DNA from 2 places in the Xenorhabdus doucetiae genome. Region 1 is predicted to be linked to the other one. Evidence: predicted binding sites of a transcription regulator. Region 1 holds the regulator's gene; the other holds the start of a gene.
What was found. Region 1 encodes Fur, which represses iron uptake genes when iron is present. Its sites were predicted from a motif close to ATAATAATGAGAACNACTATCAA; they were not measured.
Positions count from the first base shown of each region.

Region 1 (12,033 bases):
GTAACTCATTGAAAATACTGGCTGGGGTACCAGGATTCGAACCTGGGAATGCCGGAATCAGAATCCGGTGCCTTACCGCTTGGCGATACCCCAACTGGATTTTTAAATGGTGGCTACGACGGGAATCGAACCTGTGACCCCAGCATTATGAGTGCTGTGCTCTAACCAGCTGAGCTACGTAGCCATTTACGATAATCGTAAGATTTGTGACAACGTTCAGTGATATGGCTGGGGTACCTGGATTCGAACCAGGGCTATGCCAGGATCAAAACCTGGTGCCTTACCGCTTGGCGATACCCCACCTGAAATAACACACTAAAACTTAAAATCGCTACTAAGACATATTCTAAGTATAACCCGATAAAGAAAATGGTGCGGGAGGCGAGACTTGAACTCGCACACCTTGCGGCGCCAGAACCTAAATCTGGTGCGTCTACCAATTTCGCCACTCCCGCAAAGATGGTGGCTACGACGGGAATCGAACCTGTGACCCCAGCATTATGAGTGCTGTGCTCTAACCAGCTGAGCTACGTAGCCATCTTTTCGCTTTGCCTTCATCGGCGGTGCGGGGCGCATTATGCGTATATCAGGCAGATGCGTCAACTGCTTTTTTAAAGAAATATGCACAAAATCGTTTGTTTGTTTGTCTTATAAGCGTTTTGTCGACAAAGCCAACGAAAACGATTGAAATTATCCTCCAAGAAGATGTTGCAACAGGACACCATTCAGCATTGCCCGTTTCGTGAGTGCGAATGCACCAATCGCTGAACAGTGATTTAGCTCAGAAACCACCACGGAGAGATCTTCGCGGAATGCTTTTAATACTTGGGTATTGATGCTGCTTTTAATCGTCGGCAGCAATATCTGCTCTGCTTCAGTGATTTCCCCTGCAATCACTACCTTTTGAGGATTAAACAGGTTAATCGCTATTGAAATGGCCTTGCCAAGGTAGTGCCCTACTTGCCTGATGACTTCTGTTGCCAGAGGATCTCCCGCATTGGCGGCAAGGCAAATTGCATGGATATTACAATTATTCAAGGCAAGCTGGCTTGGGAAACCTTGGCGTAATTGATGTTGTACTTTGGACTCTATTGCTGAATTGGAAGCGATGGTCTCCAGACAACCAAAATTACCGCAATGGCAGCGTTCACCTAAAGGATCGATCTGGATATGGCCGATTTCACCCAAATTGCCGCGTTTGTTGAGCAGAATATTGTTGCTAACGATAACACCGGCCCCTGTACCACGATGAATGCGCACGAGAATGGAATCCTCACAATCACGCGTTGCCCCGAAATAACTTTCTGCCAATGCCAGGCTGCGAATATCATGCCCAATAAAGCAGACGGTATTGAAATACGCTTTGAGGTGCTTAACCAGAGGCCAGTTATCGACCTTAATATGGGGCATATAGCGGATGATACCGTGGTCATGGTCAACCAGACCAGGAAGAATGACGGAAATGGCAATCAGTTCACGGATACGGCGCTGGTTTTTGTCAATGAAACTTTCAATGGCGTGAATAATTCGCTTTTCGACTTCCTGCTGTGTGTTTTCCCGTACAGGATAGAGAGCTTCCACCAACGTCTTGCCGCTCATATCGAACAGCGCCACAGTTGCATCATGGCGCCCAAGCCGGACGCCAATCGTATGGAAATGCCGTGTTTCGCTAATAATGGAGATGGCGCGCCTTCCACCAGTGGACGCCTGATGTTCGACCTCTTTTATCAGGCCCCGTTCCAACAACTGACGAGTAATTTTGGTTACGCTGGCAGGAGCAAGCTGGCTCTCTTCTGCGATCTGGATGCGTGATATTGGCCCATGCTGATCAATCAGCCGATAGACCACAGCACTATTGAGTTGTTTGACCAGGTCAATATTACCAATTTGCTTCTGCGCGTTTTCATTACTCATCAATTTTTATACTCACGGTAGTTTGATTTCATTTCCGTTAACAATAGTCTTGACGATGTTGAAATTGTGAGTAAATGCGGTCAGATTCGCGACCTTGCCGGGTTCAATCGTGCCGAGGTATTTATCAACACCGATTGCTCTAGCCGGGTAAAGCGTCACCATGCGCAACGTTTCATCCAAAGCAATACCAACATGTTCCACACTATTTTTGACACAATCAATCATGGTGATTGATGAGCCGCTCAGTGTTCCATTTCCATCAACACATAAGCCGTTTCGATAATATATTGTTTTATTAGCAAAGGTAAATTGTTCCATGGCATCGTGGGAAAGCCCGGCAGGAACAATAGCGTCTGTGACCAAGATCAGTTTTTCATTTTTTAATCGCTTGGAATTGCGGATATTTGGCCATGAAACATGCATCCCATCACAGATAATGCCGGCATAGACGTCTGAGGAATCATAAATGGCACTGACCAATCCAGGCTGGCGGCCAGAAATCGGCGGCATGGCATTATATAAATGAGTAGAGAAAGTAATGCCATTTTGGAAACCATGACGCGCTTCTTCATAAGTCGCATTGGAATGACCCGCAGAAACAGTTATGCCCGCTTCGGCCAGTTGCTGAATATATTGGTCTTCTACCATTTCAGGCGCGAGGGTTATCTTGGTGATAACATCCGCATTCAGGCACAGGTAATTGACCATTTCAGGCGTGGGCTTGCGGATATAAGCAGTATTGTGAGTGCCCTTTTTTATTGGATTGATATAAGGCCCTTCCAAATGCAGTCCTAATGCTTGATTGGGATTGTTTTTCAGATAGGCGCGCATCACTTCAATGGCTTTTATCATGAATTCATCGGGGCTGGTGATAAGGGTGGGCAGGAAACTGGTACAACCGTAGCGCTGATTAGTTTTCTGCATGGTATGCAGCGTCTCTTCTGACAGATCTTCCAATCGTTCATTAAACTGGACACCACCACAACCATTCACTTGTAGATCAATAAATCCGGGGGCGAGATTTGCGCCCTGTAAATCGTGTTTCTCAATCTCTTCTGGCAACTCGTTTACCGGACAGACTTGCTTAATTAAACCCTCTGCGATGATGACTGCATGGTTATCAAGCCGGTCATATCCGGTATAAATAATTCCATTAGTTAATGCGTACATGGATATCTTAACTCCTAAATCAGTTTAGCTGGCGAATTCATTAACGATGTCAGCTTCTAACTGGTGGAAATACTTCACCGTCTTGACCTTGAGTTCCATTGTGGCGGGTTCATCACAGACAATCAGTGATTTTGGATGCATCTGGAGACAGGAGACTGTCCACATGTGGTTGATATTCCCTTCGACCGCCGCTTGCAGGGCTTGCGCCTTATTCATCCCGGTTGCCAGGATCATGATTTCTTCGGCATCCATTAACGTGCCCACACCCACGGTTAAGGCATATTTGGGAACCTGTTCCACATCATTGTTGAAAAAACGGGAATTGGCTGTCCGTGTTTCAATGGTCAGTGTCTTGATTCGCGTGCGTGAAGAAAGAGACGATGCCGGTTCATTAAAGGCAATATGTCCATCATTACCGACACCGCCCATAAATAAATGTATCTTGCCATACGATTTGATCTTATTTTCGTAACGTTGGCATTCAACCTCAATATCTTCCGCATTGCCGTTTAACAAATTGATATTTTCTTTTGGGATATCAATATGATTAAAGAAATTTTGGTACATAAATGAGTGGTAGCTTTGAGGATGATCTTCCGGCAAACCCACGTATTCATCCATATTAAATGTCACAACATGCTTGAAGCTCACTTTTCCCGCTTGATAGAGGGAAATCAGTTCCTTATAGGTTGTCAGTGGTGTGCTGCCGGTAGGAAGCCCAAGCAGGAAAGGACGTTCAGTCGTTGGCTTGAACTCATTAATCTTACTCACAATATAGTGAGCAGACCATCGGCCAACGTCACTTGCCGTCGTTAGGGGGATCAGCCTCATGATTACCTCTTAAAAATGATGCAATAATTTAGTTATGGGAGTTATACACAGCACATGTGATATCAGAGTTCTCAATGTTACCAGTGTAGTGCGTGATAACTGTAGAACAAAAGCGCGCATAATATCTTTTTTGAACAGAGTCTTATCCCATTCAATGTGATATTGATATTTTATATCACAAAATAAGTTTTGTGTTCCAGCCGGATTTTGATTAAAAAATTATCTGTTCTGGTGATTTTAATCACATATCAGAAGGATTTAATTTGCGATACAAAATAATCTTTTTAGACTGAAAACGTTTTAACAAAAAACCCATAAATGATGGTATCCGTCATTAATTAACTAAAAGACTCCATCACGGAGCTTCAAGGGGGCATAAGTGAATATTCTGAGCTACTTACAACGGATTGGCCGGGCATTAATGGTGCCTGTGGCAACGTTGCCCGCAGCGGCAATATTAGTTGGTGTAGGTTATTGGATTGATCCAACGGGTTGGGGAGCCGAAAACGCGTTAGCGGCATTTCTGATCACGTCAGGTAATGCCATTTTGGAAAACATGGGGATGCTGTTTGCAGTCGGTATTGCCTATGGTATGTCGAAAGATAAAGATGGTGCCGCAGCACTGGCGGGGCTCATCGGATTTATTGTTGTCATGAAATTATGTTCTCCGGCTGCGGTGGCAATGATTAAAAGTATTCCGATTGAAGAAGTCCCAAAAGCATTTGGCAAGATCAATAACCAATTTGTTGGGATCTTGGTGGGTGTATTCTCTGCTGAGCTGTATAACCGTTACAGTAATGTAGAATTGCCACAAGCGCTGTCTTTCTTTAGCGGCCGTCGTTTAGTGCCCATCCTGAACTCTTTCTTGATGATTATCATTTCTTTTATCCTGATGTTCATCTGGCCTGTCGTTTATGGTTGGTTAGTGGCATTTGGTGAAAGCATTATGGATCTTGGGTCAACAGGAGCAGGTTTTTACGCTTTCTTTAATCGTCTATTGATCCCAGTTGGCCTGCATCATGCACTGAACTCAGTATTTTGGTTTGATGTTGCTGGTATTAATGATATTCCTAACTTTCTTGGTGGGCAGAAATCCATTGAAGCAGGCACTGCGGTTATGGGGATTACTGGCCGCTATCAAGCGGGGTTTTTCCCGATCATGATGTTTGGCTTACCGGGTGCGGCGTTGGCGATTTACCACTGTGCACGGCCTGAAAATAGAGCCAAAGTTGCCGGTATCATGATGGCTGGAGCATTTGCGGCCTTTTTTACCGGTGTCACTGAACCGCTGGAATTCTCTTTCATGTTTGTTGCACCGGTGCTTTATGTTCTGCATGCCATAATGACAGGGATTTCAGTTTACATTGCGGCAGCGATGCACTGGATTGCCGGTTTCGGCTTTAGTGCGGGGTTTGTTGATATGCTGCTCTCCTCGCGTAATCCTCTGGCTGTCCATTGGTATATGCTGATCCCACAAGGCTTGGTCTTCTTTTGTCTTTACTATGTTGTCTTCCGTTTCACCATCAAAAAATTCAACCTGATGACACCGGGGCGTGAACTGGCAGCGACAGATGAAACTGATGGTTATGATGTTGATGTAGCGAAAAAAGAGAAAAATTCAGCGAATACTATTCAGGAAGAAGCTTTTCACTACATTGCTGCAATAGGCGGTTCAGATAATTTGACGGAAATTGATGCTTGTATCACTCGCTTGCGTTTATCTGTGAAAGATTCAAGTCTGGTTAATGATCAATTAACAAAAAAACTGGGTGCTTCAGGTGTTATCCGCCTGAATAAACAGAGTGTTCAGATAATTGTCGGAACCCGTGCAGAATTGATTGCTAACGCGATGAAAGAGATATTGGAAAACGGCTTGTCGCAGTAGCAACAGATGGCTCCAGAAAATGATATTCCGGTGATCGCTCTTGCGGTCACCGGGTTCTATCCCTATAGACTTCAAGTTACAGCTCACAAGGCGAACAATGGTGATACATTTGAAAGTAGATTAAATATCAAAGGTATTGTTTCTCGGTTCAGCTTATTAGATTATAGAGGGTTATGTTGAAGCGCTTTTTGCATTGAGGAAAAAACAATGAGTGAGGCAGATGCCCGCCCGACAAACTTTATTCGTCAGATTATTGACGAAGATCTGGCAACGGGTAAACATACATCCGTACATACCCGTTTCCCGCCTGAGCCTAACGGCTATCTGCATATCGGCCATGCCAAGTCGATCTGCCTGAACTTCGGCATCGCTCAAGACTATCAGGGACAATGCAACCTACGTTTTGATGATACCAACCCAGTCAAAGAAGACATCGAGTACGTTGAGTCGATTAAGCATGACGTTCAGTGGTTGGGATTCCAGTGGAGTGGGGATATTCGTTACTCCTCTGACTATTTCGATACCCTGTATCAATACGCCATTGAATTAATCAATAAGGGATTGGCGTATGTCGATGAATTGAGTCCTGAAGCGATCCGTGAATATCGTGGCACGTTAAAAGAACCGGGCAAAAACAGCCCGTATCGTGATCGCAGCGTAGAAGAAAACTTGGCCCTGTTTGAAAAAATGCGTGCCGGTGAATTTGCGGAAGGGAAAGCGTGCCTGCGTGCCAAGATTGATATGGCATCCCCGTTTATTGTGATGCGCGATCCGGTCATTTACCGCATCAAGTTCGCAGAACATCACCAGTCAGGAAATAAATGGTGCATCTATCCGATGTACGATTTCACGCACTGCATTTCCGATGCGCTGGAAGGGATCACCCATTCCATCTGTACGCTGGAATTTCAGGATAACCGCCGTTTGTACGATTGGGTGTTGGATAACATTACGATTGATTGCCATCCACGTCAGTATGAGTTTTCTCGTCTGAACCTGGAATATACGGTGATGTCCAAGCGTAAACTTAACCAACTGGTGACAGAAAACATCGTTGATGGTTGGGATGATCCCCGTATGCCAACCGTTTCTGGCTTACGCCGCCGTGGTTATACTTCGGCGGCTATCCGTGAGTTCTGCCGTCGCATTGGGGTGACTAAACAGGATAACAACGTGGAAATGGCGGCATTGGAATCCTGCATCCGTGATGATCTGAATGAAAATGCACCGCGTGCGATGGCGGTTCTTGATCCGGTGAAACTGGTGATTGAAAACATGCCGGAAGGTGAAGTGATTCTGACGATGCCTAACCATCCGAACAAACCCGAAATGGGCAGCCGCGAAGTGCCGTTCAGCCGTGAACTGTACATTGACCGTGCGGATTTCCGTGAAGAAGCCAACCGTCAATATAAGCGTCTGGTTCTGGGTAAAGAAGTGCGCCTGCGTAACGCTTATGTGATTAAAGCAGAGCGTGTCGAGAAAGATGCGGCAGGCAATATCACGACGATTTATTGCCAGTACGACGAGCAAACCCTGAATAAAGATCCCGCTGATGGCCGCAAGGTCAAGGGTGTCATTCACTGGGTCAGTGCGGCACATGGCGTACCCGCGCAATTTTATCTGTATGACCGCCTGTTCAGCGTGGCCAATCCGGGGGCAGAAGACGACTTCTTGTCTACCATCAATCCAGAGTCGCTGGTGATCCGTAAAGGGTTTGTCGAGCCGGGCTTGGCAAAAGCACTGCCAGAAACAACCTATCAGTTTGAACGTGAAGGTTACTTCTGTGCTGACAGCCGCCTCTCAAATACGGAACATCTGGTCTTTAACCGCACCGTTGGCCTGCGTGATACTTGGGCAAAAATCTCACAAGAGTAACAATCTCACAAAGATAATCTGATTCAGATTATCTAGCCCATACAGCAAAAAGCGTGATGACTTCACGCTTTTTTTATCGTTAATAACCGCGTAATGAAAATTAACTCTTTCAGCTAAGATTAAAAATTGCCTTATAGTCCTATATTGTGTAGGGTTATTGCCTGATCAGGCTTGTGCATTATTTGCCCAAAAAATTTGTCCATCGAAAAAATAGTCAGTTCGGACGAGGTAATTTATGAAAACCCTTAAATTACGTACCTTGGCAGCACTTATTACGGCAGTTGGATTGATAGGCAGTACCCATGCAGAAATGGCATCACCAATATCATCACAACAACCCATGTCATCACAGCAGATCGTAGATTTACTCAGTCAGTTAAAGGTTAATTTCAGCGTCATTGATAATCAGGCGGGTTCACATGGTACAGATTGCGCCATGCTTGGTGCGGATTCGGCGGTCTGTAATCGCGTCAATATTATTTTGCGCAACGGTGATCAGGCCATCAATACTTCAGATTGGGCGCTCTATTTTCACAGTATTCGCCAGATCCTGAAACTGGATAATGATCAGTACAAAATTACCCCTATCACAGGTGACTTACATAAACTGGAACCGACGCAGAAATTTACCGGCATCAAGGCCAATGAAAAGGTCGTATTACCGATTATTGGCGAATACTGGCAGATTTTCAGTACCGATTTTATGCCGCGTTGGTATGCCACTTCCGGTAATGCTAAGCCGAAGGTATTGGCAAATACCGATACGGAGAATATCAGCGAATTTTTATCTGATCTGAAAGGCGAACAGTGGAAACGTACCACAACGGATAACAATCTCCTGATGACACCCGAAAACCGCTTTGCCAAAAATCAGCAGGTAGCAACAATCAGCGAGGATAAACTGAGAGGGCAGATTATTCCGACACCGAAAGAACTTGCCATTCATTCTCAGGATGTGGATTTATCCCGTGGCGTGAAATTAGAGTTGGGCGGATTGAACAGCGAATCGATTAACGTGATCAGGGAACGTTTCCAGGCCCGTGACATTAAATTAACCGATCAGGGTTATCACATAGCGACGCAAATCAACGCCAACCAATTTACCGGGCCTTGGCGGGTAAAGGGGGCGTATTTATTGGAGATTACCACCAAAGGAACAAAAATCGTCGCGTTTGATCAGTCCGGCGTGTTCTATGGCCTGCAATCACTGTTTTCCCTGCTTCCTGCCAACGGCGTTCCCAAGATGGCTACGCTGACGGCAAAAGACGCACCGCGGTTTGAATATCGTGGGATATTCCTTGATGTTGGACGAAATTTCCATAGCAAAGCCGCCGTTCTGCGTCTGCTTGACCAAATGTCTCACTATAAGCTGAACAAATTCCATTTTCATTTAAGTGACGATGAAGGCTGGCGTTTGGAAATCCCTGGGTTACCGGAATTGACTGAAATCGGCAGTCAGCGCTGCCATGATTTGAGTGAAACTCAGTGCTTGTTGCCGCAATTGGGATCGGGGCCGGATAATCACAATATGGGCAGTGGTTATTTTAGCCGTCAGGATTACATTGATATTCTGAACTATGCCAAAGCCCGCCAGATAGACGTCATTCCGGAAATTGATCTCCCCGCCCATGCGCGTGCTGCGGTGGTATCGATGGAAGCGCGTTATAAGAAACTCATGGCGCAGGGCAAGGAGCAGGAAGCCAATGAATATCGCCTGCTTGATCCGACAGACACCTCGAATACCACCTCCGTCCAGTTCTATGATCGCCACAGTTATCTTAATCCGTGCCTGAATTCTTCAAAGCGGTTTATCGATAAAGTCATCAGTGAAATTGTTGCCATGCACAAAGAAGCGGGGCTGCCATTGAATACATGGCATTTTGGTGGTGATGAGGCGAAAAATATTCGTTTGGGGGCAGGATATCAGGATAAAGATGGGCAGATTGTGCCGGGCAAGGGAATTATCAACCAGAAAATCGAAGATAAGCCGTGGGCGAAATCTCAGGCTTGTCAGAAGCTGGTTGCGCAAGGTGTTGTTAAAGATGTTGATGAACTCGCCAGTTATTTTGCGATTGAAGTCAGCAAAATCGTCAATGCCCACGGTATCAGCACAATGCAAGCATGGCAGGATGGCCTGAAACACGCCAAATCAGCCAAAGAGTTCGCCACTAAACAGGTTGCAGTGAATTTCTGGGATACCTTGTATTGGGGAGGCACGGATTCAGTCAATGACTGGGCGAATAAGGGCTATCGGGTGGTTATTTCCAGCCCGGATTATGTCTATTTAGATATGCCCTATGAAGTCCATCCGCAAGAGCGGGGCTATTATTGGGCAACGCGCTTTAATGATGAAGCGAAAATTTTCAGCTTTGCACCAAACAACCTGCCACAAAATGCGGAAACCTCAGTGGATCGCGATGGTAACCACTTTAATTCCCATAGCAATAAACGCTGGCCGGGGGCTTATGGCCTGTCGGGGCAGTCATGGAGCGAAACTGTGCGTACCGATGAACAAATGGAATATATGATCTATCCTCGCTTACTGCCGCTGGCGGAACGGGCATGGCATCAGGCAGAATGGGAGCAGAATTATCAGCAGGGCAGGGAATATAAGGGGGGAATAACGCACTATGTTGATACTGTGCGATTGCAACAAGACTGGGAACGTTTCGCCAATCTGATGGGGCAGCGTGAGCTGGCTAAACTGGATAAAGCCAAAATAGCCTATCGCCTGCCTGTGCCGGGCGGCAAAATTGTTGCTGGCACACTGGAAGCCAATATCGCATTACCGGGGGTGGTTATCCAATACTCACTGGATAAGGGGAAAACATGGCAGGATTACAATGACAGGCAGCGGCCGCATGTCAGCGGCAATGTAAAAATTCGTTCTGTCAGTACGGATGGAAAACGTTTTAGCCGTATAGACGAAGTGAAATTTTAATGATTCGTTTTGAGCAATAAGTGCAATAAATTGAATAAGCTACTGCCGATTAGCGAGAGTGCTAATCGGCAGTAGCTTATTCAGACGAACAACCAACCGAAGCCAATTTTTTAATCACTTCATTGGCGTTTACTTATCCTGCCTTTTCATCATGAAGCGCGTTATCTTTGCGGCAATCACCAGTAGCACAGTGACCATATAAATAGAGGCTGTGGTTTGAGAGCTTAATGCCATAACGGTCAGCGATGTTTTTCTGGCGCTCTTCAATAAACTCATCATTAAATTCAATGACTTTACCGCAGTCGAGACAAATCAGGTGGTCATGGTGATGTTGCTGAGTGAGTTCAAAAACCGATTTACCACCTTCAAAATTGTGGCGTGTAACAATGCCGGCATCATCGAACTGGTTCAACACGCGATAGACAGTGGCGAGGCCAATCTCTTCACCGATATCAATCAGTTTTTTGTAGAGATCCTCCGCACTGACATGATGGCATTCTGGGTCCTGTAGCACTTCCAAAATTTTCAAGCGCGGAAGTGTTACTTTAAGTCCAGCATTTTTCAATGCTTTATTGTTGTCGGTCATGCGGATTCAGTCCTGTAACTTGGGTTAAGTGAACTTATGATACTTGGGGGTATCGTGAGGGAATCATGATTCTGTTTCACATTGCTGATTATAGGCATGGATATTTAAAATGAAAACCATGCCTGGCCCGATATCATGACACATTATGCAGGAATTATCCTGCCTGAAAGGGTGCTTATTCCCGGATTATGCACCCAGGATCTCTGACAGGCTCATTTCAGCCTTGATCTGTTGTACCCAGGCTTCAACGCGCTCATCCGTCAGTTCGGGTTGGCGATCTTCATCAATGGCCAAACCAATAAAATGGTTATCGTCGGCCATGCCCTTAGAGGCTTCAAAGTGATACCCTTCGGTTGGCCAGTGGCCTACGATAATTGCGCCACGGGGTTCAATAATATCGCGGATGGTGCCCATGGCATCACAGAAGTACTCTGCATAATCTTCCTGATCACCACAGCCGAACAAAGCAACCAGTTTCCCTTCGAAATTGATCTCTTCCAGTGTTGGGAAGAAATCATCCCAATCACATTGGGCTTCGCCGTAATACCAAGTTGGGATGCCAAGCAGCAGGATATCGAAGGTTTCAATATCTTCTTTGCTGCTTTTGGCAATATCGTGGACTTCAGCAACCTCAGCACCGCCCAATTTTTCTTGGATCATTTTGGCGATGTTCTCTGTGTTGCCGGTATCGCTGCCGAAGAATAGACCTATTATTGCCATAAAATGGGTTAACCTCTTGTTTTATCTGTGCATTAAAGTTATACACATCACGCTGAAATCAGCTAGAAAAATGTCAGTTTGGGTAACATGAAAAGCGTTATTCTGACCAAA
Region 1 is NZ_FO704550.1:1,285,363-1,297,395, forward strand. Features, by position in the region: tRNA gene XDD1_RS06015 (tRNA-Gln) at 19-93, opposite strand; tRNA gene XDD1_RS06020 (tRNA-Met) at 108-184, opposite strand; tRNA gene XDD1_RS06025 (tRNA-Gln) at 226-301, opposite strand; tRNA gene XDD1_RS06030 (tRNA-Leu) at 371-455, opposite strand; tRNA gene XDD1_RS06035 (tRNA-Met) at 461-537, opposite strand; gene nagC (DNA-binding transcriptional regulator NagC) at 691-1,914, opposite strand; gene nagA (N-acetylglucosamine-6-phosphate deacetylase) at 1,927-3,084, opposite strand; gene nagB (glucosamine-6-phosphate deaminase) at 3,109-3,915, opposite strand; partial or broken gene nagE (N-acetylglucosamine-specific PTS transporter subunit IIBC) at 4,295-5,788, shown strand; gene glnS (glutamine--tRNA ligase) at 6,008-7,675, shown strand; gene XDD1_RS06065 (beta-N-acetylhexosaminidase) at 7,911-10,616, shown strand; gene fur (ferric iron uptake transcriptional regulator) at 10,750-11,202, opposite strand; gene fldA (flavodoxin FldA) at 11,389-11,922, opposite strand.

Region 2 (12,033 bases), 1.2 Mb from region 1:
GCGTGACATAGGCGTAAATAGCTTGCCCTTTAATATGATGAGGGATGCCAACAACAGCCGCTTCAGCGATTTTGGGGTATGCGACCAAGGCTGATTCAATTTCCGCGGTACCCAAACGATGGCCTGAAATATTCAGGACATCATCAACGCGGCCAGTGATCCAGTAATAGCCATCTTCATCACGCCGGGCGCCATCGCCACTGAAATACATTCCCTTGAACGTGGAAAAATAGGTTTGTTCAAAACGCTCATGATCGCCGTATAAAGTTCGGGCCTGTGCTGGCCAGGAATCCGTGATAACAAGGTTACCTTCACTCTCACCGGCTAAAATTTCCCCAGAATTGTCCACTAAGGCCGGACTAATACCAAAAAATGGCAGAGTAGCGGAGCCGGCTTTAAGATCGGTAGCTCCGGGCAACGGTGTGATCATGAACCCACCCGTTTCAGTTTGCCACCATGTATCTACGATAGGACATTTGCTATTGCCTATTTTTCGGTAGTACCACTCCCATGCTTCTGGGTTAATGGGTTCACCAACCGATCCCATAATGCGCAACGATGTGCGTTGAGTCCCTGCTATGGCCTTATCCCCTTCGGCCATCAATGCTCTGATAGCGGTTGGCGCAGTATAAAGAATATTCACTTGATGCTTATCAACGACCTGACAGAGACGGTTAACATCAGGATAGTTTGGGACACCTTCAAACATCAATGTTGTGGCACCACAAGACAGAGGCCCATACAGCAGGTAGCTATGCCCTGTTACCCAGCCGATGTCGGCGGTACACCAGTAAATTTCACCGGAGCGATAATCAAACGTGTATTTAAACGTTAAAGATGCGTAGACCAGATAACCGCCCGTCGTATGCAGGACGCCTTTAGGTTTACCTGTAGAGCCTGAAGTATAAAGAATGAATAAGGGATCTTCGGCACCTATCTCTTCGGCGGGGCACTCGTCATCAACACTCTCGATCAGTTCATGCCACCATAAGTCCCGGCTGTGATGCCAGTTTTTAGTATTTCCGGTACGCCTGAAAACAACTACATTAGTCACGCCAGTGACGTCTGGATTGTTCAGTGCCTCATCGACATTTTTTTTCAATGGAATTGTTCGGCCTGCCCGCAAACCTTCATCCGCAGTAACCACGAGCTTGGCATTGGAGTCGATAACCCGGCCAGCAATGGCATCAGGCGAGAATCCACCAAAAATCACGGAATGGATCGCTCCGATACGGGCACAGGCTAACATGGCAACCGCGGCTTCTGGCACCATGGGCATATAGATGGCAACAACATCGCCTTTTTTAATCCCCAGTTTTTTCAACACATTAGCGAATTGGCAAACGTCGTGATGTAATTCTCGATAGGTAACATGTCGGGATTCTGCGGGATTATCGCCCTCCCAGATAATGGCAGTTTGATCGCCACGCTCTTGCAAATGACGATCAAGACAGTTGGCACTTAAGTTCAGCGTGCCATCTTCAAACCAGCGGATGCTGATATGCCCAGGATCAAAAGAAGTATTTTTGACCTTGGTGTAGGGCCTAATCCAATCAACGATTTTACCTTTCTCACCCCAGAAGCCCTCTGGATCTTGTAACGACCATTGGTAGTCTTCCAGGTACTGTTGTTTGCTTATCAGGGCCGTATCTGCAATATCAGCAGGAATAAGATGCTTGATTATTTGAGTCATATTTTTATCTCCTTGCAATTGTTAATACTATGTCAAAACAAGGTTAACTAAAGTGTAAGAAGAGTTTTTGTTTCTTTTTTGCGCGGAAGATCACGCAATAAAGAGAATGAATTTCACGGAATGATCATTTAATGCTTTTGATTTTAGCAAGACTAAGTAGTGAGTTTATTATTTTAACTGGATCAATATCTTATTATTTTTGTTTTTATTGATACTTTTATCTAAACAAATGCGTGAAACGTGAAGGTATGAAAGGAAACCATAGAGATATCATGGAATTGATAATCATTTTCATTATTGCTCAATTTACTATAATAATCATGCCGTTCACAAGGTGTGAGCTTTATATATTCTAAACAACTGGAGATATGATATGAGCTATTCATTGCCTTCTCTACCTTACTCTTATGATGCACTAGAGCCTCATTTCGATAAACAAACGATGGAAATTCACCATACTAAACACCATCAGACGTATGTCACTAACACGAATAGTGCTCTGGAAGCCTTCCCAGGATTAAGCAAACTTGATATTGATGATCTGATCCAGCAGCTTGATAAAATTCCAGCCGACAAACGCACTTTTGTTCGCAACAATGCGGGTGGTCACTCAAACCACAGCTTGTTTTGGAAAGGGCTAAAATTAGGCACAGTATTGGATGGTGTTTTGAAGGTCGCGATTGAGCGTGATTTTGGCAGTGTTGACAGTTTCAAAGAAAAATTTGAGCAAGCGGCAGCAACGCGCTTTGGCTCTGGCTGGGCATGGTTGGTGCTGAAAGAAGATGGCAAGCTTGCTGTTGTTTCAACCGCCAATCAGGATAGCCCGCTTATGGGTGAAGAAATCGCAGGGGCTTCTGGTTACCCGATAGTGGGTCTGGATGTCTGGGAACATGCTTATTACCTGAAATATCAGAATCGCCGTCCTGATTACATCAAAGCATTTTGGCACGTAGTCAATTGGGACGAAGCAGCAAGGCGTTACGAAGAAAAAATTAAGTAATCCATTCAATGAGTTTACGCAAGAATGCTGGTCATCGCTGTGACCAGCATTTTTATTGCGCGTAATCTTGGCTATTATGCCAAGGGAATGCTGGCTCATCTTCACCCGCTCATTGAGAGGAAACAAAAATGTATTACCCACAAGTATATCGAGGCAAAATATTATCGTCAGAAACGCTGGGTTTTAGTGCGATCAATAAGCTGGTGGTGAATGGCCGCTTACAGTTAACCTCTCTTGGGCTGGAAGGGGATGAGCAAGCGGAAACGCGTTTTCACGGTGGGCCTGATCGGGCGCTTTGCCATTATCCAAGAGAGCATTACCTATTTTGGCGGAGGCAATTCCCTGAATTGACCGAATTGTTTGCATCCCCTCTGTTTGGAGAAAATATATCCACAGAAAGTCTGACAGAAGATAATGTCTATATTGGTGATATTTTCCAATGGGATGAAGCTTTGATTCAAGTCACTCAGCCGCGTTCTCCTTGTTATAAACTCAATCTTGTTACAAATATCAGTGATTTTGCTGCGATGATGCAAAATAATGGTCGTTGTGGCTGGTTATACCGGGTTATCTCTTCTGGTTTGGTCAGTGCGGGTGAACCGATAAAATTGTTAAGCCGCAATAGTGATGTTTCGGTTAAGGAAGCCTTATCCATTGCTTTTCATAACCCCTTTGATGAAGAGCTGTATCGTCGCTTAATGGGGGCTGCTGGATTGTCTGCAAGTTGGAATCTGACAATGCAAAAAAGGATATTGTATGGAAAAATTGAAGATTTTAATCGTCGCTTATTTGGGAATAAAAATAATGCCAAAGAATAAATTAATACCCTTTGGCATTCACATAAGAATAAATAGTTATGGATGAGCGATAAACCCTACCGCTTCATAAACCTTATCCAACGTTGCCTGAGCACGAGCCTGGGCTTTAGCGGCCCCGTCTGCCATGATTTGGTTCAGTAATGCTTCATCATTACGGAAATGGTGGAAACGTTCCTGTAAGCCAGTCAGCATTTCACTTACAGCATCTGCAACAGCGCCTTTCAAATGGCCGTACATTTTACCTTCAAACTCAGCCTCTAATTCAGGGATTGTTTTACCGGTTACACCAGCAAGAATATCCAACAAATTGGAAACACCGGGTTTGTTTTCCAGATCATAACGCACGCGAGGCGGTTCATCAGAATCGGTAACTGCGCGTTTGATTTTCTTGACGACAGATTTAGGATCTTCCAACAGGGCAATCAGGTTATTGCGGTTATCATCCGATTTCGACATTTTCTTATTCGGATCTTGCAATGCCATCACGCGGGCGCCGCCTTGTGGAATGAATGATTCTGGAACAGTAAAAATATCACCGTATAAAGCGTTAAAACGCAGTGCCAAATCACGGGTCAATTCAAGATGTTGTTTCTGGTCAATGCCCACAGGGATCTGGTTGGCCTGATAAAGCAAAATGTCAGCAGCCATTAAGACCGGATAATCAAACAAACCGGCATTGATATTTTCTGCATGACGGGCTGATTTATCCTTGAACTGAGTCATACGGCTAAGTTCACCAAAGTAAGTATAGCAGTTCAGCACCCAGCTCAACTGGGCATGTTGTGGGACATGCGACTGAACGAAAATAGTGCTTTTCTTTGGATCAATGCCACAGGCAAGATAAAGTGCCAGCGTATCCAGTGTGCGGTTTTTCAGCTCATTGGGATCTTGACGCACAGTAATAGCATGCTGGTTAACGATGCAATAGATGCAATCATATTCATCTTGCATTTGAACCCACTGGCGTAACGCCCCCATATAGTTACCGATGGTTAATTCACCGGAGGGTTGTGCGCCGCTGAATACAATAGGTTTTTGGGAGTTTGGTTTCATTACCGTGGGTTCATTCATTTTATTAAGCGTCCTGTATTTTCAGAGTAGATAAGGGTTCCAAAGTGGATAGCCCAATAGTTGGGAGTAAATCCGAAAAATGGTCCAATACATAATTTGGCTGGCTCAATGCTATCGATTCTCCGTAGTTATATCCATAGGTTAAGCCAACACAAGGGCAACCCGCGGCTTGTGCCGCCAAAATATCATTACGGGAATCACCAACAAAAAGCAATTCTTCTTTATGCAGGCCAAACATCCCCATCGTTAGATAAAGTGGTGCGGGATGAGGCTTTTTCTCTTTAACATCATCACCACCCAGCACCAATGAAAAGTATTCACTGATACCCAATGATTCCAGCAATGGCGCAACAAAGGGGGTTGGTTTATTTGTCACAATCGCCATTGGCAAAGGGTATTTTGCTAGTTCTGCTAAAGTCTCTTTGACGTGAGGAAACAGTTGGCTGCCCGTGGTTACGCTAGTTTCATAATATTTATCAAACAGCTTGCGTGTTTCATTATGCAATTCGGGAGACAGTTCTGCCCCCGCCCACATTAATGCACGTTCAACCATGACATCAGCCCCATTGCCAATCCAGACAGCAACGCGTTCTTTGCCCGCAGCGGGTAAGCCTTTGGTATTCAGGGCTTGATCCAGAGCCTCAGCCAAACCTCCCGCACTATCCACCAGAGTGCCATCCAAATCAAATGCAATGGCCCGAATTCCTTTTACGACGTTATTTTTCATTATGCTGCCTTCGATAATTCGCGGCGCATCTCATCAATAACCGCTTTATAATCTGGCTGACTGAAAATAGCGGAGCCAGCAACGAACATATCCGCACCGGCCTGAGCGGCCTCGGCAATATTATTGGGCTTGATGCCGCCATCAACTTCAAGACGGATATCATAGCCGCTGTCATCAATAATTTTGCGTACTTGACGCAGTTTTTTCAGTGTTTCTGGAATAAAAGACTGGCCGCCGAAACCGGGATTGACGGACATCAACAGGATCACATCCAGTTTATCCAATACGTAATCAAGATGGCTAAGGGAGGTTGCCGGATTGAAGACCAAGCCCGCTTTACAGCCATGTTCCTTGATAAGTTGCAATGTGCGATCGAGATGTTCACTCGCTTCAGGATGGAAAGTGATGTAGGTTGCACCCGCCTTGGCAAAATCAGGAATAATGCGATCAACTGGTTTTACCATGAGGTGAACATCAATGGGCGCAGTGATGCCATAATCGCGTAGAGCCTGACAGACCATCGGGCCAATCGTCAAATTGGGCACGTAATGGTTATCCATGACATCAAAGTGCACAACATCAGCGCCAGCTGCCAAAACCTTGGCGGTATCTTCACCTAAGCGGGCAAAATCTGCGGATAGAATGGATGGGGCAATCAGAAAGTCTTTCTTCATTGTTATCTTCTCCAATTCATTGTTTTATCCCCGTTATTTCAGGGGCCAGAAACCTCAATCACTTCTGGCAGTATAACGCCAAAAGCTCATCAACTTTACTTCGGGCAAGAATATTTCTACTTATTGTCCGGCGGGCCTTAACAATGTAAAGGGAAGCCTGATAGTACCATTCCCGTGTCATTGGCGTGTCATGGTTGGAGATGAGCACTGGAATACCTTTTTGCGACGAGAGATGATAGGCGATATTCGCCAGATTTTCCTGATCGAGAAGGTTAAAACTATTTGTATGGTAGGCGGTAAAATTAGCCGTGGCCGAAAGTGGGGCATACGGGGGATCACAATAAACCACCGAACCCTTTGAGGCATTGTTCAATGCGATTTCGTAATGCTGGCAGATAAAAGTGGCTTTTTTGGACTTTTCTGCAAACCAGTAAAGTTCATCTTGAGGAAAATAAGGTTTTTTATAACGCCCGAAAGGAACGTTAAACTCACCGCGTGAATTATAGCGACAAAGGCCGTTATAGCAGTGACGGTTCAGGTAAAGAAACAGCATACTGCGACGAAAGGGATCTTTGCTTTTGTTGAACTCTTCCCTCAGGCGATAGAAGTTTTCGGCAGTGTTGAACTCCGGTGAGAATAATGGACGGACATGCGTAATAAATTCATCCGCCCGAGATTTTACGGCATTGTACAGATTGATCAGATCGTTATTGATATCTGACAAAATGTAAGAATCATAATCGGTATTGAGAAATACCGAGCCTGCGCCAACAAATGGCTCAATCAAGCAATCACCCTCTGGCAGATGACGTTTAATATCATCTACCAAGGGATATTTTCCACCGGCCCATTTTAAGAAAGCGCGTTTTTTTTTCATGCCGTCAAATAGTTATTCAATAATTTCAGAGCCGCAGATTGTACTCTGTTTAGGACAGCATATCAGCGCCTAATCAAAATAGTTTTATTTTTTCAGATCTTGCTGAACTTGTTGTAGTTTTCTGACCCAAGGTTTTTTGGCCTGAACGTCTGCCGGCAGTGAGGAAATGGCCCTTTTAGCATCAGAAACAGAACTGTAATTACCGTGGATCAAGATAAACCAAGGTTTACTATCGCGTTTGGTTTCATAAACCTTGTAATTAGCAAGGTTATTTTTTTTCGCGAAAGCGGTTAAGGTATCAGAACGGCTGGCACTACTCAATTGTAGTGTGAATCGATTTGCAGATGCTTTCAGCAGATCACCACCAGTATCAGCGGTACTCTTTCTATCGGTATGACGACTATTCGTTGTGTTGGTCGTTGTTTTGGCGTGATTATCTTCTCTGACCTGATGCTCTGTTTTGGGTTTTTCTATTTTCGGTGGTGCAACTTTTGCTGGTGCAACCTGCTCTGGTTTGTTGTGTTCGGCAGGTGGTGTTGCCGCCGGTTCAGTGGGTTTAACCTGTGGTTGCGCCAGATTGTTTTGCACTGAATGATTAATCTGACTTTGCTGTTGATTCAAAGCATCAGTAATATCGCCGGGTAACTCTATGCGCTGGTTATAGCCGCCTGTTCCGGTTGCAGGAGGAAGATCTTTGCTTGGGGTGCTGCTAATGGGTGGCGGACTGATTTCACGAGGAGCGCCATGCGTTGTCGGTTCTGACGGTTTTTCTTGTTCACCGTCAGAGGGATTGGAAGAAAGTGAAGCAGAGCCAGACAGGTCGATACTCTTTTCTGCTGCATTTGAAGATTGCTGTTTTTCATGCTCAGTGGGCGATTTTAATGCGGAACTGATAGCAATAATTAGAAGCAAAAGCACCAGAATGCCAACACCGATCATCATTTGCTGGCGGGAGATGGCGAATTTAGATTGATTGAAGGGACTTCTGGAGCGCTGAGGGCTGCGATCAGAAGTATCCGGCTTTAATTCATTTTCTGTTTTTTGTTTGTTTTCTGATTTTAATTCGTCCATATACCCTCCCGACAGAGCAACTCAACAGAGATAGAACTGCCAATTGTTATTTAAGCGGTTTGGCAGTCTGACCTAACTAAAACCGATAATGTTTTATTTAATAATGTCGCTATTTTATAGCATAACAGATAGAAAATAATTCATCATATTGATGTCTGACATAGACGGATGGCATCCAATATCACTTCTTTCCCGATATCAGAACGAAGTTTTGCTTCCCCGATCGCGGTCGGCAGAACCAGATGCAGTTTTCCGGCCGATACTTTTTTGTCACGCATCATATGAGGTAAATAGACATCGGGGGACATGGATTCAGGGCCATTAACCGGTAATTTTGCCCGCTCCAACAAGCGGATGATACGTTGGGTATCCTGTTTTGAGAATGTACCGACCCGTTCAGATACCCTGGCTGCCATCACCATACCCGCAGCAACCGCTTGGCCATGCAGCCAGACGCCATAACCCATTTCAGCCTCAATCGCATGCCCAAAGGTATGACCGAGGTTTAACAGCGCACGCATCCCACTGCGCTCTTGCTCATCAGCCGCGACAACCAACGCCTTAAGTTCGCAGCAACGACGGATGCAATAGGCCATGGCTTGGCTGTCGAGGGCCAGTAATTTCTCAATATTTTCCTCAAGCCAGTGAAAGAACTCGCCATCCAGAATAATGCCGTATTTAATGACTTCAGCCAGACCTGAATACAACTCTTGAACCGGTAATGTTTTCAGACAATTGAGATCGACAACAACTGAGGCAGGCTGGTAGAAAGCGCCTATCATGTTTTTGCCGAGAGGGTGGTTGACCCCTGTTTTTCCACCGACGGAAGAGTCAACCTGAGAAAGCAGTGTGGTGGGTACTTGGATGAAACGAACGCCGCGTTGATAGCTAGCCGCGGCAAACCCCGTCATATCACCGATTACACCACCACCAAGGGCGATAAGTGTTGTGTCACGACCATGATTATTTTCCAACAAGGCGGAAAAAATGTCATTGAGCACGAAAAGTGATTTGTGCTGTTCACCGTCAGGTAAGATAACTTCATTTACCCGAAGATCCATTCTCTGCAATGTGGATTTCACCTGTTCAAGATACAGGGGAGCAAGCGTTTCATTGGTCACTATCATAACCTGTTGACCGGCTTGCAGGGGCTTGAATGCCTCACTGTCAGAAAATAGCCCTTCGGCTATGGTAATTGGATAGCTTCTTTCACCTAACGTAACAGTCACTTGTTCCATATCAGCTTTCGCCTTATCGTTTGCCGCTGTGCGGACGCGATATAATCAGTTTTTTTCCAGTAGTTCAATGATTTGGTTAGCGACGACTTTGGCGCTTTGCTCATCCGTGCGAATAGTCACGTCAGCAATTTCCTCATAAAGAGGATTGCGCTCATCAGCCAAGTTTTCTAAAACTTCTCGTGCTGGTGCATCAACTTGAAGTAAAGGGCGTTTTTTATCGCGCTGGGTACGAGCTAACTGTTTTTCGATGGTTGTTTCTAAATAGACGACCACACCACGGGCAGACAGGCGATTGCGGGTTTCTTTCGACTTAACAGAACCCCCTCCGGTAGCCAATACGATGCCTTGTTTTTCAGTCAGTTCGTTAATTATTTTTTCTTCGCGGTCGCGGAAGCCTTCTTCGCCTTCCACATCAAATACCCAGCCCACGTCAGCTCCGGTACGTCGCTCAATTTCTTGATCAGAGTCGTAAAACTCCATATTGAGTTGCTGAGCTAACTGACGACCAATAGTGCTTTTGCCGGCACCCATAGGCCCAACCAGAAAGATATTGCGTTTCTCTGCCATGTTTTTGGTATTACTAAGACTGTTTGTTAATGATAACCCGCCCCGCCAATCAGATTAGCCACGGGACCTAAACTGAAACCTCATGAGTGAGAATGTGAGATCAGATGGGAAAATTATCTCAGCACATCAGCCTGTATTGCAACTATATAAATTTCGCACGAACTTGAATCACTGGGTTTATGCTTTTGCTGACCGATTGAGAACCTATTGTATTTATCTTCCATCTTTCAAATCGCTGTTGTGCTGCAATTTGCAATCTATTGGATATAGGCTCCTGCTTGTGATGTTAGATCTGCTCACTCAATTAGGTAATCCTTGTATGCTAAATTGCTCTCAGCGTCAAATCCATAAACAGGCCAGACCAAGAAAAACAGTGGGTGATCTGGCAGAAAAAATACAATTATCGTTAATAATATTTTGATTTTTATGTGATATTTTTTGTTTTGATTAAATATCAGTCAGTTGAGGTGTAATAAAAATTACGAGTTCCCTTCGGCTATGTTGCTCTCCTTTTTGGTTAAATAATGATCCCAACAGGGGAAGGTCTGACAGGTAAGGAACTTTTTGTAAACTTGAGGTTTTTTTCTGTTGGAAGATCCCGCCAAGGATCAGCGTTTCCCCGTTTCTAATCGTCACTTGGGTGATGATCTCTTGTTTATCGATGGCCAGATTTTCATTTCCGCCTTGGTTGATGGGAAAACCGGGGGCATTCTGACTGATTTTCAGCGCAAGCCGGATTTTCCCCTGCCGCAAAATATGAGGGGTGACTTCCATACCCAATACCGCCTCTTTAAATTGAACGGTGGTTTTGTCTTTGTCCTGAACAATATAAGGAATATCAGAACCTTGCTTGATACTGGCTGTCTGTTGGTGTGAGGCGGTTAGCCGTGGGCTGGCAATAATATCGAGCTGGCTTTCCTGTTCCAATGCACTGAGTTCCAGTTCCAGCAAGTTTGCATGAATGCGGGCGGTATTCAGTACCAACTTGTGGCGCTGGTTACCGGCAGGTTGATGTAGATTCAAGCGGTTTAATCCTAGAGCTTGATTATGTGGGTCAGCGTTCACTCCCCAGTGAATCCCCAATTCATGCAGGGCTTCCTTACTGCTGGTCACGATATGAGCCGTAATCTGCACTTGTTGCTGCGGAGTATCAACTTCTTTCAGCCAGTTTTTGATCCGGGTAATGGCATCAAATTTATCTTCCAAGATCAGGCTGTTGGTCAAGGGATCGTGTTCAACTTTTCCCCATTTTGTCAGTAGTGCGGGACGATTTTTCTGTAATTGTTCGGCTATTTGCCCTGCATCGGCATATTGCAGGGTCATTGCCTGATATTCGATCTCTGGTTCTGGCTCATTTTGCTCTGTGGGAGAAAATTCCGTTGCGTATTCTACCGGGTCTTTGGGAGGCTGGAACGGATCTCTTATCGGCATGTCGAAATTGGGTTCTTCTTCGGTAATAGCTTTTTCGGTAAACGTTTCTCCGGCAAAACCCAATAGAGGTAATAAAAACAGTAAGAGACAGCTTAGGAGAATCAAAGGATGGCGGTTCATGATTTCTCCTTATCGGCAGGATCAGGCAGTGAAATATTGGGTAAGGTGGTATCTGACAAAGCGACATCTGAAAAAACCATGCGAACCGTCAGATTGCCGTCGGCAGGTGTATCAACAGGCGTAATCGCGATGTGCTTAATCAGTAACGGGGGTTGCAGTTTCTGAATTTCACGCAAGAAATGGAGAAATTGGCCATAATTGAGTGACAGTCGGATATGCCAGAAAACTTGTTCGTTTTCTTTATGGCTTTTCCACTCCATGAGCTGACTGCCAGAGCGGATCAGTGGCATATGCAGGCGTTTGAGTATTGGCGTATTTTGCGCAGGAATATTGTCTGAGGAGGTATTCCTGAGTGACAGGTCACTGTTTTGAGCAAGGTTTGCGGCCATGCGCCGAATCTGCTGCTGAGTTTCAAGCAGGGATGGCAGTTCAGCAAGCTTTTGTTGAAATAGTATCGTGTTGTGTTGTTGCTGCTTAATATTGCTCTGGAGGGCATGGATTTCATGCCGATTTTTCTGCCAAACCAAAAAGTAGAATCCCAACAGCAGTAAAATGATGAGTAATTGCTGCAAGGTAAGCTGTTGCCAGACCGGCCGATAAAACCATTCAAGGTAATTATTTCTCATCTGGCTCTCCCATCAACCAATTGGCATCAATGGTAAAAACCTTGAAATGATCTTCCGTCGTGATCATTTTTTTCAGTTGCACATTGATAAGCGAAGTGTCGTCAGTCAGGCTATCCAACA
Region 2 is NZ_FO704550.1:73,382-85,414, forward strand. Features, by position in the region: gene acs (acetate--CoA ligase) at 1-1,693, opposite strand, end outside; gene sodA (superoxide dismutase [Mn]) at 2,067-2,693, shown strand; gene yiiM (6-hydroxyaminopurine reductase) at 2,822-3,511, shown strand; gene trpS (tryptophan--tRNA ligase) at 3,548-4,582, opposite strand; gene XDD1_RS00375 (phosphoglycolate phosphatase) at 4,587-5,309, opposite strand; gene rpe (ribulose-phosphate 3-epimerase) at 5,309-5,983, opposite strand; gene dam (adenine-specific DNA-methyltransferase) at 6,042-6,860, opposite strand; gene XDD1_RS00390 (SPOR domain-containing protein) at 6,945-7,931, opposite strand; gene aroB (3-dehydroquinate synthase) at 8,075-9,169, opposite strand; gene aroK (shikimate kinase AroK) at 9,215-9,736, opposite strand; gene XDD1_RS00405 (secretin N-terminal domain-containing protein) at 10,184-11,287, opposite strand; gene XDD1_RS00410 (hypothetical protein) at 11,284-11,913, opposite strand; gene XDD1_RS00415 (PilN domain-containing protein) at 11,903-12,033, opposite strand, start outside.
Region 2: a site for Fur is predicted at 1,972-1,994, ahead of sodA (superoxide dismutase [Mn]). Genes of this name have one in related genera too.